DNA from 3 places in the Buttiauxella sp. AC038 genome. Region 3 is predicted to be linked to each of the others. Evidence: predicted binding sites of a transcription regulator. Region 3 holds the regulator's gene; each other region holds the start of a gene.
What was found. Region 3 encodes LexA, which represses DNA repair genes until DNA is damaged. Its sites were predicted from a motif close to TNCTGTATGTACATACAGNA; they were not measured.

Region 1 (4,221 bases), 1.5 Mb from region 3:
TGCCGCTCGCACGTTACGCAACTTTATAGCTTGCGTAACGCACGTAAAAACTTGCCTGCGTGTTTTATTTTATTTATCGCGACTTTGCACCCAGAAGGCATGAATCAGGCCAGGGATATAACCCAGTAGCGTCAGTACAATATTCAAAAGAAATGCCCAACCGAACCCTTTACCCAGCAAGACACCAAGCGGTGGTAAAATAATCGTAAAAACAATACGCCAAAAGCCCATAAAAAAACTCCAGTTATTAATTCATGCGATGCTGAAATAAGTCTATTTCACTGGAAGCATAGTCTACCGGGTGTAAACCAACTGAGGGTACAGCGTTATTTAATGTAAATAATTGATTAGCCACAGAAGATGTATGGCATTGATAATAAGGATAAAAGGCGGGCTTCAGGAAATTCAGACAACAAAAAACCCGCACATGGCGGGTTTATTCACTTTGACTTAACGGCTCGGGTTATTCACCGTCTTCGCATGCGTCAGTCTTAGTATGCGTTAGCAGTCTTACAGAGCAACAACGTTAGTTGCTGAAGGACCTTTAGCGCCGTTCTCAACAGAGAACTCAACTTTCTGACCTTCGTCCAGAGTTTTGAAATCATTGCTCTGAATGGCAGAGAAGTGAACGAACACATCTTTGCTACCATTGTCAGGAGTGATGAAGCCGAAACCTTTTTCTGGGTTGAACCATTTTACTAAACCAGTCATTTTAGACATAGATACTTCCTCGATATTTTATAGCCATTTAATATGGCGAACGTGGTCTGTATTGCAGAACGTTTCTTATTTAGGCACTTAGGAGGAGACTCACGAAGAAGGGTATCTGATGACTTGATAGCGCTTGAACTGAGGACTGCTTTACTAAAACTGCTTTCATAAGGTCTGTCTTCCAAACCGATGACGCATTTACTCATAGACGCTCATTGGAAGCAAGAATTATTTTCAAATAATAATTTTCTCATCTGAACGGCTAGCCTTCTTTCCCTCTACTTTACTGCAACAATATAGCGCACAGTTTTTAACCAGAACGATTTAGCACCAGCTATAGTTAAACAGTACCCGGCTGGAATGAATAGATGGTGTAACAATGGCCCGCTTGTTGTTGGTACTACTCTTAGTACTTACGTTTATACCGATGACGCACGCAGCCACCGAAGCCTCCCCTTTGAAATTCGACACCAAAGTTAATACGGTTATGGGCGACTTTGATGTGATGCAAAAAGGCGCGTCGTGCGCGTTTTGATTCCTTACAGCAAAACTTTCTACTTTATTGATAACAGCGGGACACAACGCGGCATCATGGTTGAACTGATGCAAGAGTTTGATAAACAAATTAATAAGGGCTTAAAACCCTCTAAGAAAACACATCTTCTGTTTATCCCGACCGCTCGCGATCAACTTATCCCCCAACTTGTGGCCGGGCGTGGCGATATAATTGCGGCTAATTTGACGATTACCGAAGAGCGCGAAAAACTCGTCGACTTCAGCGCTCCATTGGCACAAAACGTCCGTGAAGTCGTTATTGCCAGTAGTAAAGCGCCTAAATTAAAGAATGTTGAATCCCTGTCAGGTAAATCTCTGTTTGTGAATCCTTCGACCAGCTACATCTCCAGTATTGATGCACTGAATAAAAGCTTAGCAGAGAAGAAACTTCCTTCGGCAGTCGTCACTAAAGCCCCTGGTAATTTTGAACCAGAAGATATTCTTGAGATGGTGAATGCTAACCTTGCGGATTACACCGTCGCCGATAGATACCTGGCATTGCTGTGGAAACAGATTTACCCCAATTTGGTGGTCTACGAAAACATTACCCTGCGTGATGATGGATCTATTGCCCTGGCAATGCGCAAGGATTCCCCGCTCCTGCGCGCGCAACTCGATAAATTTATGACCACGCATAAAATCGGTACCTCATTCGGCAACCAGCAGGTTTATAAGTACCTGCGCAATACGAAATGGGTGAAAGATGCGCGTTCCCAAGAAGAGCTGGATAAGTTTTATCAGGTGACAGAAATTTTCCGCAAATATGGTGAGCAATATAATGTCGACTGGCTTTTGATGGCAGCGCAAGGCTACCAGGAGTCCCGTCTTGACCAGAAGGTGCGAAGTAAAAGCGGTGCGATTGGCGTGATGCAAGTGCTCCCCACGACAGGGAAAGAGCTAAAAGTCGGTGATATACGGTTAATCGACCCAAACATCAATGCGGGTGTGAAATATATCCGCTTTATGTGCGACCGCTATTTTGCAGACCAGCCGATGACTGAAATGAACAAACTGCTGTTCACCTTTGCTTCCTATAATGCAGGGCCAGCTAAAATTGCCCGGCTACGTAAAGAAGCCGAGGCTAAAGGTCTTGATCCCAACATCTGGTTTGATAATGTCGAACGCATTGCCCAGCAACGAATTGGCAATGAAACCGTGCAATACGTGAGCAATATCTTCAAGTATTACATTGCTTACCAATTAATCATGGAACAGATGAAAGCACGTGAACATGAGACTCCGCTTACAGGCGTTAAAGCAGAATAACCCTCACCACTCCTCTGCATACACTGTGTTTTTCGGGAACAGGCTTGCCTTGGATACCGATATTTATTACTGTATATAAATACAGCTTTAGAAGGAGCATTTTATGTTCGTTGAATTGGTTTACGACAAACGAAATGTAGCGGGCCTTCCCGGTGCAAATGACAAAATTCTTAATGAACTGACTCGACGGGTCCAGGCCATTTTCCCCGATGCCGACGTCAGGGTAAAACCGATGCAGACCAATGCAGTTCACAGCGACTGCACCAAAAATGAAAAAGAAAAGATTAACCGTCTGGTTGAAGAGATGTTTGACGAAGCAGATTTTTGGCTGGTTTGCGAAGAGTAAAGCCTGGCGGTTCAGTAAAAACGTGAGGTTTTCCGTCTTCAACTCCTGATATCATCCTCGCCACTCATCGTCAGATGTTTTAAACGGGTTTCGCAGTTATGAGAAAAACAACAATAGTATTAATCGTGGTAGCCATTCTTGTGTGGCTGGCAAGCCAACAGGGTTGGATCTAATTGAGTACAAAAGGAAGCGCTACCAACAGCTAGCCTTCCTTTCTTTTCATTGGGTAAAATACAGACGAAAAAAAACCACCTGAAAGGTGGTTTTTTTAATGTATGGTGCCGACTACCGGAATCGAACTGGTGACCTACTGATTACAAGTCAGTTGCTCTACCTACTGAGCTAAGTCGGCGTGGAAAACATATTATACAAAGCCGAGCCGCTATGCAAACCCCTGCGAATCGTTCGCTTAAAAAACCAACTTATTGCTATTAAATCAACCAGTCATAAATAAAAAATAGCCATTTAGATTAAAATCCAACCAATAATTTACTGCGGTTAAATTATTTAGTGAGAGATGTTACCCTTCCATTCAAATTCATTACAAAATGAGCTAGTTTATGAAACTCATTCTCTTTATTAGCCTTCTGGGCCTCGTTCAATCCTCTGCTTTCGCCGCCACAGCCACCCAATTGTCGTGCTCAATGCGGGAAAATGTTGTCATATCACGGTTTAACCATGACCTTTCTACCATGAAGTGGGACGATCACTTTCTGGTTGCTTCAGGTGTGAAAAAATCCAAAACAAAAAATGATGTTCCCTTCCGCGTCACCAGCTTCCAAAACGGAGATGACCTGGTTTTCTTCCCTGAAAAACAACAGTACTTCATGTTTTATTCGGGAAACCCGAATCCAGATCGCTGCACAATCGAAAGCACGAAGACTTATCAGATAACCCAATTGCCTAGGTATGAAAAACCAGACACATAAGGTTCCCGGAAAAGCGGGAGAAAATGCTTCCCGCTTTGGCCCCGGCTAAATCACGAATAACACTTTAAAACTCCTGAATAACTTGCTTCTATACTGGGTTTATTAATAGAGGCTGTATTCACACGTTGTCAATATTGCCGTGTGGAAAACAATAATTATTTTATTTAATAAAAAACAAAGTAACTGAAACACCATTTCATTTATTTGATCAAGTTATCTATTTCCAAACTGAAAATTAATTAGCATCGTTACCAGTCCGATGACTGATTTTTAATTCACAACATGGAAAGATTAAATGAAGAGTCTCTTTAAACTTAGTGCCTGCGCAACACTATTGATCTCTGTTTCTTCAAACGCGGTTACACTTGATTATCGTCACGAATATAAACCTGAGAGCGGCACCAATGCAGACAG
Region 2 (4,221 bases), 630 kb from region 3:
ACGGCGGTACGCTGCGTAACGCAATCCCTCGTGAAGGTTCAGCTATCCTTGCTGTACCTGCCGATAAAGCTGCACAACTCAAGCAACTGGCAGCGCAGTTCTTGTCAATTCTGCAAAATGAGCTGGGTGCCGTTGAGAAAAACACCACCGTTCTGGTTGAAGCGACCAACACAGACAAATCTGCGCTGACAGTAAAAAGCCGCGAAGCTTTCATTAACTTGCTCAACGCAATGCCGAATGGCGTTATCCGCAATTCCGACGCTGTAAAAGGCGTAGTGGAAACCTCACTGAACGTGGGTGTGGTAACAATGACTGATGAAAGCGCAGAAATCATCTGCCTGATTCGTTCACTGATTGATAGCGGCAAAGATTATGTGGTTGGCATGCTTCACGCACTGGGTCAGCTTGCTGGCGCAGAAAGTGTTGCAAAAGGCAGCTACCCAGGCTGGCAGCCGGATGCAAAATCCCCGGTAATGGCTCTGGTTCGTGAAACTTACGAAAAGCTGTTCAACAAGACGCCAAACATCATGGTTATCCATGCCGGTCTGGAATGTGGTCTGTTCAAGAAGCCTTATCCTGAGATGGATATGGTGTCTATTGGGCCGACCATTACAGGTCCACACTCGCCTGATGAACAAGTTCATATCGCAAGCGTTGGCCAATACTGGATTCTGCTGACTGAGTTACTGAAAGCGATTCCTGTTAAGTAAGCCAAATACGTGTAGATCAAAACCCTTTCATTGAGAGGGTTTTTTTATATTCCCAGAACCAGTTGGCGCTCCAACTGCGGGTCCAATAACGTGACATGCAGCCCCACCAGCCTTACGCCTCGCCCTCCCCGGCGCTCTTCCCATGTTTTCTTCGCCGTTGCGATTAAATCGGCTTTATTTAGCTGCGGCCAGACATGTTCCTGAGTGGTTTGCTGGAAATCATTAAACTTGAGTTTGACTCCCTGACGAGCAATCAATAGATCTGGTTTCACCTTTTTCAGACGTCGCTCAAGCTCCTCGTACAGCTGTTCAATAATGAGTTCGCACTCCTGCCACGTATGAATATCTTCAGCCAGCGTTTTCTCAACGCCGACGGATTTTCGCTGCCGCTCGTTATTTATCTCACGCTCATCAATTCCCTGGCTGCGTTCCCACAACACACGCCCAAACTTTCCAAAACGTTTGAGCAACGAAGCTAAATCTGTGTTCTGCACATCAGCACAGGTGCGTAACCCGAGACTTTCCAGCTTGCCGGCTGTGACTTTACCAACGCCTGGAATTTTGCCGAGCGGCAAGGTTTGCAAAAATGCAGGAATTTCTTCTGGAGTGATGACGTATTGCCCGTCGGGCTTATTAAGGTCTGACGCTATTTTCGCGAGAAATTTGACCGGAGCGATCCCCGCTGAAGCGGTGAGATTAAGTTCATCTGAAATGGTCTGGCGAATTTCTTTCGCCATGAGAGTGGCCGAACCGTGGCAATTAATGCTTGCGGTCACATCCAGATATGCTTCATCCAGAGACAGAGGTTCAATAAGCGTGGTGTAGCGGCTAAATATTTCGCGGATATGGTTGGAAGCTTCTTTATATGCGTCAAAGCGCCCAGGTAAAAGTGTCAGATGCGGGCACAATTTGAGTGCCATGGCGGTCGACATTGCGCTGTGCACGCCAAATTTACGTGCTGGGTAATTTGCGGTACTGATAACTCCACGTCGCTGCGCGCTGCCGCCAATAGCCAGCGGGATATCCCGCAACTTGGGGTTATCGCGCATCTCCACGGCTGCAAAAAAGCAGTCCATATCAACATGAATGATTTTACGCATACTTTTTTACACCAGAAATTTCACTGGATAAGTATACAGTTAATTAATGAGAGGGGGAAAGTCTGTATCAAAGAAATCCTCCCGACAAAGCGGGAGGATTTAAGAGGCTTATATGATGCGGTTTTGCTGAATTTTTGCCAGTCGTTCGGCTTTCGCCATACGCTTTTTACGCGCATCGCAAGGCTCAGGACAGTTGCAAACCTTCTCCATACCGAGTGCTGCAATGCCGCCACAGCTACCCTGAAGCGCTTTGCGCTTCACGATAACTCCCAGTGACATACCAAATATCACCAGCAAAAATATAACGAAGGTGGCTAAAAATACCGTCAGCATAATAGCTCCCGTCAGCCGCCAAAGTCGTCGAGCATGATGTTGTCATCCTCTACGCCCAGGTCTTTGAGCATTTTAATCACCGCGGCGTTCATCATCGGCGGCCCACACATATAGAATTCACAATCTTCTGGGGCCGGGTGGCTGCGAAGATAGTTTTCCAGCAATACGTTATGGATGAAACCGGTGTAACCCGTCCAGTTATCTTCAGGCTGCGGATCAGAAAGCGCCACATTGAAGTTAAAGTTCGGGTTTTCTTGTGCCAGTTTTTCAAACTCTTCTTCGTAGAACATTTCACGCAACGAACGCGCACCGTACCAGAAGCTGATTTTGCGCGTGCTATGCAGGCGTTTAAGCTGATCAAATATGTGCGAACGCATTGGCGCCATACCGGCACCACCGCCGATAAACACCATTTCTGCATCCGTATCTTTGGCAAAGAATTCACCAAACGGCCCAGAAATTGTCACTTTATCGCCTGCTTTCAGCGACCAGATATAGGAGGACATAATCCCAGGAGGTGCATCTGGCACATTTGGCGGCGGCGTAGCGATACGCACGTTCAGCATGATAATGCCTTTCTCATCCGGGTAGTTCGCCATGGAATAGGCGCGAACACAGGGTTCTTTCACCACAGATTTGAAACGGAACAGGTTAAATTTATCCCAGTCACCACGGTATTCCTGCGGAACATCGAAGTCCTGGTAGTTAACTTCGTGAGGTGGGCTTTCAATCTGGATGTAACCACCCGCACGGAACGGCACCACGTCACCATCAGGAATACGTAACTTGAGTTCTTTGATGAACGTCGCTTTGTTATCGTTGGAGATAACTTCGCATTCCCATTTTTTAACACCGAAGATCTCTTCCGGCAGCTCAATTTTCATGTCCTGCTTAACCGCAACCTGACAGGCAAGACGGCAGCCCTCTTTCGCTTCACGTTTGGTGATATGCGAAAGTTCGGTAGGCAGAATATCACCCCCACCTTCTTTAACGGTTACACGGCACTGCCCGCAAGAACCACCACCACCGCAAGCTGAGGAGATAAAAATCCCCTGGCTTGAGAGTGTGTTGAGCAGTTTGTCACCCGCCGGAGCATGGAACTGCTTGTCTGCTTCGTTGTTAATCTCGATCAGCACATCACCGGAGTTAACAAGCTTTGACTTGGCAAACAGAATCATCAGCGCCAGGGCCAAAACAATAAGCGTGAACATCACCACGCCAAGAATAATTTCCATACCTTTCCGCCCTTATAGCTGCACACCGGAGAATGACATGAAACCCAGTGCCATCAATCCAGTGGTGATAAAGGTGATTCCTAAGCCACGCAATCCTGCGGGCACATTGGCATATTTCATCTTCTCGCGAATACCAGCCATCGCGACGATAGCCAGCATCCAGCCCACACCGGAACCCACGCCATAAACGATGGATTCGCCGAAGCTGTAATCACGCTGCACCATAAACGATACGCCACCGAAAATGGCACAGTTAACGGTGATAAGCGGCAGGAAGATACCCAGCGCGTTATAGAGTGCCGGGAAGAAACGATCGAGGATCATTTCAAGGATTTGCACCAGCGCTGCAATCACACCAATGAAGGTAATGAAATTCAGGAAGCTGAGGTCAACACCTTCAACCAATGCACCGTCGCGAAGCACAAGGTTATAAACCAAGTTATTCGCCGGAACAGCAATCCCTAAAACAACGGTAACCGCCACACCCAAACCAAATGCCGTGGAAACCTTCTTGGAAACCGCCAGGAAGGTACACATGCCAAGGAAGAACGCGAGAGCCATGTTTTCAATAAACACGGCACGCACAAACAGACTAATCATATGTTCCATAGTCAGTTAGTCCTTTTCCTGCTGCGCAGGCTTCAGCGTACGCAGTGCCCAAATAAGCAGGCCGATAATGAAGAACGCACTCGGCGCCAGCAGGAACATCCCGTTTGGCTGGTACCAGCCACCGTTTTGAACCGTTTCAAGCACCGTGATACCAAACAGTTTGCCGCTACCTATCAGCTCACGTAGAAAACCAACCAGCAGCAGTATCACGCCATAACCCAGGCCGTTTCCGAT
Region 3 (4,221 bases):
CGGAGGAACCAGCCCCTGGTGGTAAAGCACGTAAGACAAAAGCATGTAGTCCATGTGGCTGCGGTGGCAGGGAACATAGACAATCTCGTGGCCGTCGTGAGCCAGTTGGCGTACACGTTCTGCATTATGAACGTTAATGCCCTGGTACAGGCGGTTCCACGTCAGACCTAATACGCGGTCGGTCAAACGCACGGCTTCATAGGAGAAGTTCGCCGCAATCTCTTCCATCAAGGCAACAGCATTTTGCTGTGCTTTTTCATGGGAGATTTTCTTGCTGCGCGCTTCATCTTCTACTGCACGGGCAATAGCTTTTGAGGCCAGAAGTTTGTTAAACAGATCCTGACGTACCGGCAGACGCGGGCCTACAGTCGCTAAACGCTGGCGAGCAAAGTGCATACGCGCCACGCGTGCCAGTTTTTGGGCGATTTTTTTATCTGTACCGTGATCGGTTGCCATCTGGCGCAGCGAAACAGGTGCCGAGAACCGCACAAAACTGTCGCGCCCAAGCCAGGATACCGCGAAGAATTTCTGAATGCCGTTAAGCATCTTCAGTGGCGGGTTAACTTCGCCTTTTTCGCGACCCGGAGAGCGGCCAAACATCACCGATACCGGCACCATCTGCACATCCAGATTTGGATTGCTGCGGTGCAAGTCGAGATAATCATGGAATAGCTTGATCGACTCTTCTTTTGGCGTGTAATAAGTGAACACGCGCGGGCCGCCATGGATAAAGACATAGCGCGGCAATACCGCACCGTCGATCTCTAATGGCTCGAGAGGGTCGGGCAAGTTGTGCGCGAGGCATTGCGCGCGCAGGGTTAATAAGTCCGCCTTTGAGTTATACGGCAGAACGTACATTATTGGGCGTGTGGGATCTAAGCCCAGTTCGGCCTGTGGATCTGCCGGAATGGACTTGCTCTTTACCAGAACGCCTAATGGTAAATTAAGTAATTTGTAGTAGATTCTTGGCCAGCCTGACATAAACGATGTAAAGCCTCAGGTTAATGATGCAAATTCGCCGCAAGAATATCAGAATCTCACCCAGATTTCTGTGGCGTTATAATTTTGACAAGCATTGATGCAAATAATTTGAAAAGGTTTCCTAAAATGGCGAGCAGTACCACTGGACTTACCCGTATCATCAAAGCCGCAGGCTACTCATGGAAAGGGCTCAAAGCAGCCTGGATCAATGAAGCAGCTTTCCGCCAGGAAGGCGTTTCTGCCGTTATCGCCATTGCCATCGCATGTTGGTTAGATGTCGACCCCATTACCCGCATTCTACTTATCGGCTCAGTCGTGTTGGTCATGATTGTCGAGATCCTCAACAGCGCTATCGAGGCTCTTGTCGACCGTGTTGGCACTGATTATCACGAACTTTCCGGGCGAGCCAAAGACATGGGCTCGGCCGCAGTATTAATTTCAATTATCCTCGCGGTAATTACCTGGGTCACGCTGCTTTGGTCGCATTTGCGGTGATCTTTCCAGAATAGTTAAGTGCCTGGTTTTTTGCTTAATTTGTGGTTCCAAATTGACCTTTGACTGTATATACTCACAGCATAACTGTATAAACACCCAGGGGGCGGAATGAAAGCGTTAACTACCAGGCAGCAAGAGGTGTTTGATCTTATTCGGGATCATATCAGCCAGACCGGCATGCCACCGACTCGTGCCGAGATTGCTCAACGTCTGGGGTTCCGTTCTCCGAACGCCGCTGAAGAGCATTTAAAAGCACTTGCCCGTAAAGGTGTGCTTGAAATTGTTTCTGGCGCATCCCGTGGTATCCGCCTGTTGGTGGAAGAAGTGACCGGTATTCCACTGGTTGGGCGTGTTGCTGCAGGTGAGCCACTCCTTGCACAGCAACACATCGAAGGCCATTATCAGGTCGACCCATCACTGTTTAAACCAAATGCCGACTTCTTGCTGCGCGTCAGCGGTATGTCGATGAAAGACATCGGCATTATGGATGGCGATCTGCTTGCGGTTCATAAAACCCAGGATGTGCGTAATGGCCAGGTTGTTGTCGCGCGTATCGATGATGAAGTTACCGTTAAGCGCTTAAAACAACAGGGCAACACCGTTCATCTGTTGCCAGAAAACAGTGAGTTTGAACCGATCGTGGTTGACCTACGCGAGCATAACTTCTCTATTGAAGGGCTGGCTGTTGGGGTTATCCGCAACGGCGACTGGCTGTAAAATCTCTTTAGGTGATGCGCATTTAAAGTGCGCATCACTGCCTTAATTATCTTTGATCTCCTTCAGGAGATGTCATGCAATTATTCTCCACAGCGGATCGTGCGCTCTGGCGCCTCGCTTTACCCATGATTTTCTCCAACATTACTGTTCCGCTGCTTGGCCTTGTCGATACGGCTGTTATTGGTCATCTGGATAGTCCTGTTTATCTGGGCGGTGTTGCCATTGGTGCGACAGCAACCAGCTTCCTGTTTATGTTGCTGCTGTTTTTGCGAATGAGTACCACAGGTTTAACTGCTCAGGCTTTTGGTGCCAATAATCCCTCAGCGTTAGCTCGTGCACTGGTGCAACCATTATTACTGGCACTAGGGGCAGGGGTGGCAATTGTCTTACTGCGCGATCCCCTCATTTCACTCGCTTTACAAATTGTCGGCGGCAATCAGGATGTGCTCGTACAAGCGCAACGCTTTCTTGAAATCCGCTGGCTGAGTGCGCCAGCCTCGCTTGCCAACCTCGTTTTACTGGGATGGTTGCTAGGGGTTCAATACGCACGAGCTCCGGTTATCTTGCTGGTAGTCGGCAATCTTCTGAATATCGTACTGGATGTGTGGCTGGTGATGGGGGTGCACCTTGATGTTCAAGGGGCGGCACTTGCGACTGTTACTGCTGAATACGCGACATTTTTCATCGGATTGCTGATGGTGAAGAAGGCTATGGGCTTGCGAGGTATCAGCTTTGAGATGCTCAAACAGTCCTGGCGTGGCAATGTTCGGCGCTTACTGGCGCTTAATCGGGACATCATGTTGCGCTCGTTATTACTGCAAGTGTGCTTTGCTTCAGTCACCATCTTTGGTGCGCGCTTAGGCAGCGAAATTGTCGCCGTCAATGCGGTGTTAATGACTCTCCTGACGTTTACCGCTTATGCGCTTGATGGTTTTGCCTATGCTGTTGAAGCTCACTCCGGGCAAGCTTATGGTGCAAAGAATCGTGGTCAATTGCTCGAGGTTTGGGGGGCAGCTTGTCGGCAGGCGGGTTTAGTCGCGCTCATGTTTGCCGTGGTGTATGCCCTATTTGGCGAGCAAATTGTTTCTCTTCTGACGTCCATTTCCCAATTACAGCTACAGGCCGATCGTTATCTCCACTGGCAGATTGTGTTACCCGTGGTTGGTGTCTGGTGCTACTTGCTGGATGGGATGTTTATTGGCGCGACAAGAGGCGCTGAGATGCGTAATAGCATGGCGGTTGCCGCTGTTGGTTTCGGCCTAACGCTCTTCACTGTTCCGTATTTAGGCAACCACGGGTTATGGCTGTCTGTAGCGGTATTCCTTGCTCTGCGGGGGCTGGCGTTAGGTTGGATTTGGCGTCGTCACTGGCAGCAAAATAGCTGGTTTAACAATGTACAAAGTTAAGCCGTATGGTTAAAGATTCTTAGTTTTCTCCCCACCACCATATCCTTGACTACAATTATTATCACGTCCAGCAGATAGAGTGGTGTTGGCCAAATGGCAGCACATTGGACGTTGGTAATTTTTTAGCAGTTCTTCCCCCCGAACGATGAGGATATTATTATGAATAAAGACGAAATCGGCGGTAACTGGAAACAGTTTAAAGGCACAGTAAAAGAGAAATGGGGCAAACTGACTGACGATGATATGACTGTCATCGAAGGCAAACGCGATCAGCTTGTCGGTAAAATTCAAGAGCGTTATGGGTACGAAAAGGATAAGGCAGAGGAAGAAGTCGTTGATTGGGAAACTCGCAACAAATACCGTTGGTAATTAGCTTCCCTCAGATGTGTTAACTCTCAGCCCTGCCCTGGTACATGGATGTACCGTTCCATTCAACTCAAATCCAACCAATCTAACGAGATTTCTTCTTCGACTGAACTGAGTGGTCATGCCCGCAAGCATCCGGGTGGCTACAAGCTTCAACTTCTGCACATGCGCTGCATAAGCCATGCGCCTCAATAACGTTATGATGCAAAGCAAACCCTAACTGGGCCGCCAGTTGGTGCATGATATCTTCCACACC

Region 1: AC0IXI_RS15055 (DinI-like family protein) is a predicted target of LexA. The motif match lies at 2,600-2,619, and genes of this name have one in related genera.
Region 2: dinB (DNA polymerase IV) is a predicted target of LexA. The motif match lies at 1,832-1,851, and genes of this name have one in related genera.

The regions. Positions count from the first base shown of each region.
Region 1 is NZ_CEEDCQ010000001.1:3,145,124-3,149,344, forward strand. It holds gene AC0IXI_RS15040 (YqaE/Pmp3 family membrane protein) at 70-231, opposite strand; gene cspE (transcription antiterminator/RNA stability regulator CspE) at 511-720, opposite strand; gene AC0IXI_RS15050 (MltF family protein) at 1,234-2,532, shown strand; gene AC0IXI_RS15055 (DinI-like family protein) at 2,636-2,878, shown strand; tRNA gene AC0IXI_RS15060 (tRNA-Thr) at 3,155-3,230, opposite strand; gene AC0IXI_RS15065 (hypothetical protein) at 3,439-3,807, shown strand; gene AC0IXI_RS15070 (oligogalacturonate-specific porin KdgM family protein) at 4,103-4,221, shown strand, end outside.
Region 2 is NZ_CEEDCQ010000001.1:4,021,180-4,025,400, forward strand. It holds gene pepD (beta-Ala-His dipeptidase) at 1-710, shown strand, start outside; gene dinB (DNA polymerase IV) at 755-1,810, opposite strand; gene nqrM ((Na+)-NQR maturation NqrM) at 1,919-2,143, opposite strand; gene nqrF (NADH:ubiquinone reductase (Na(+)-transporting) subunit F) at 2,155-3,378, opposite strand; gene nqrE (NADH:ubiquinone reductase (Na(+)-transporting) subunit E) at 3,391-3,987, opposite strand; gene AC0IXI_RS19110 (NADH:ubiquinone reductase (Na(+)-transporting) subunit D) at 3,994-4,221, opposite strand, start outside.
Region 3 is NZ_CEEDCQ010000001.1:4,656,122-4,660,342, reverse strand. It holds gene plsB (glycerol-3-phosphate 1-O-acyltransferase PlsB) at 1-981, opposite strand, end outside; gene AC0IXI_RS22050 (diacylglycerol kinase) at 1,108-1,476, shown strand; gene lexA (transcriptional repressor LexA) at 1,585-2,193, shown strand; gene dinF (MATE family efflux transporter DinF) at 2,268-3,599, shown strand; gene AC0IXI_RS22035 (CsbD family protein) at 3,759-3,968, shown strand; gene zur (zinc uptake transcriptional repressor Zur) at 4,051-4,221, opposite strand, start outside.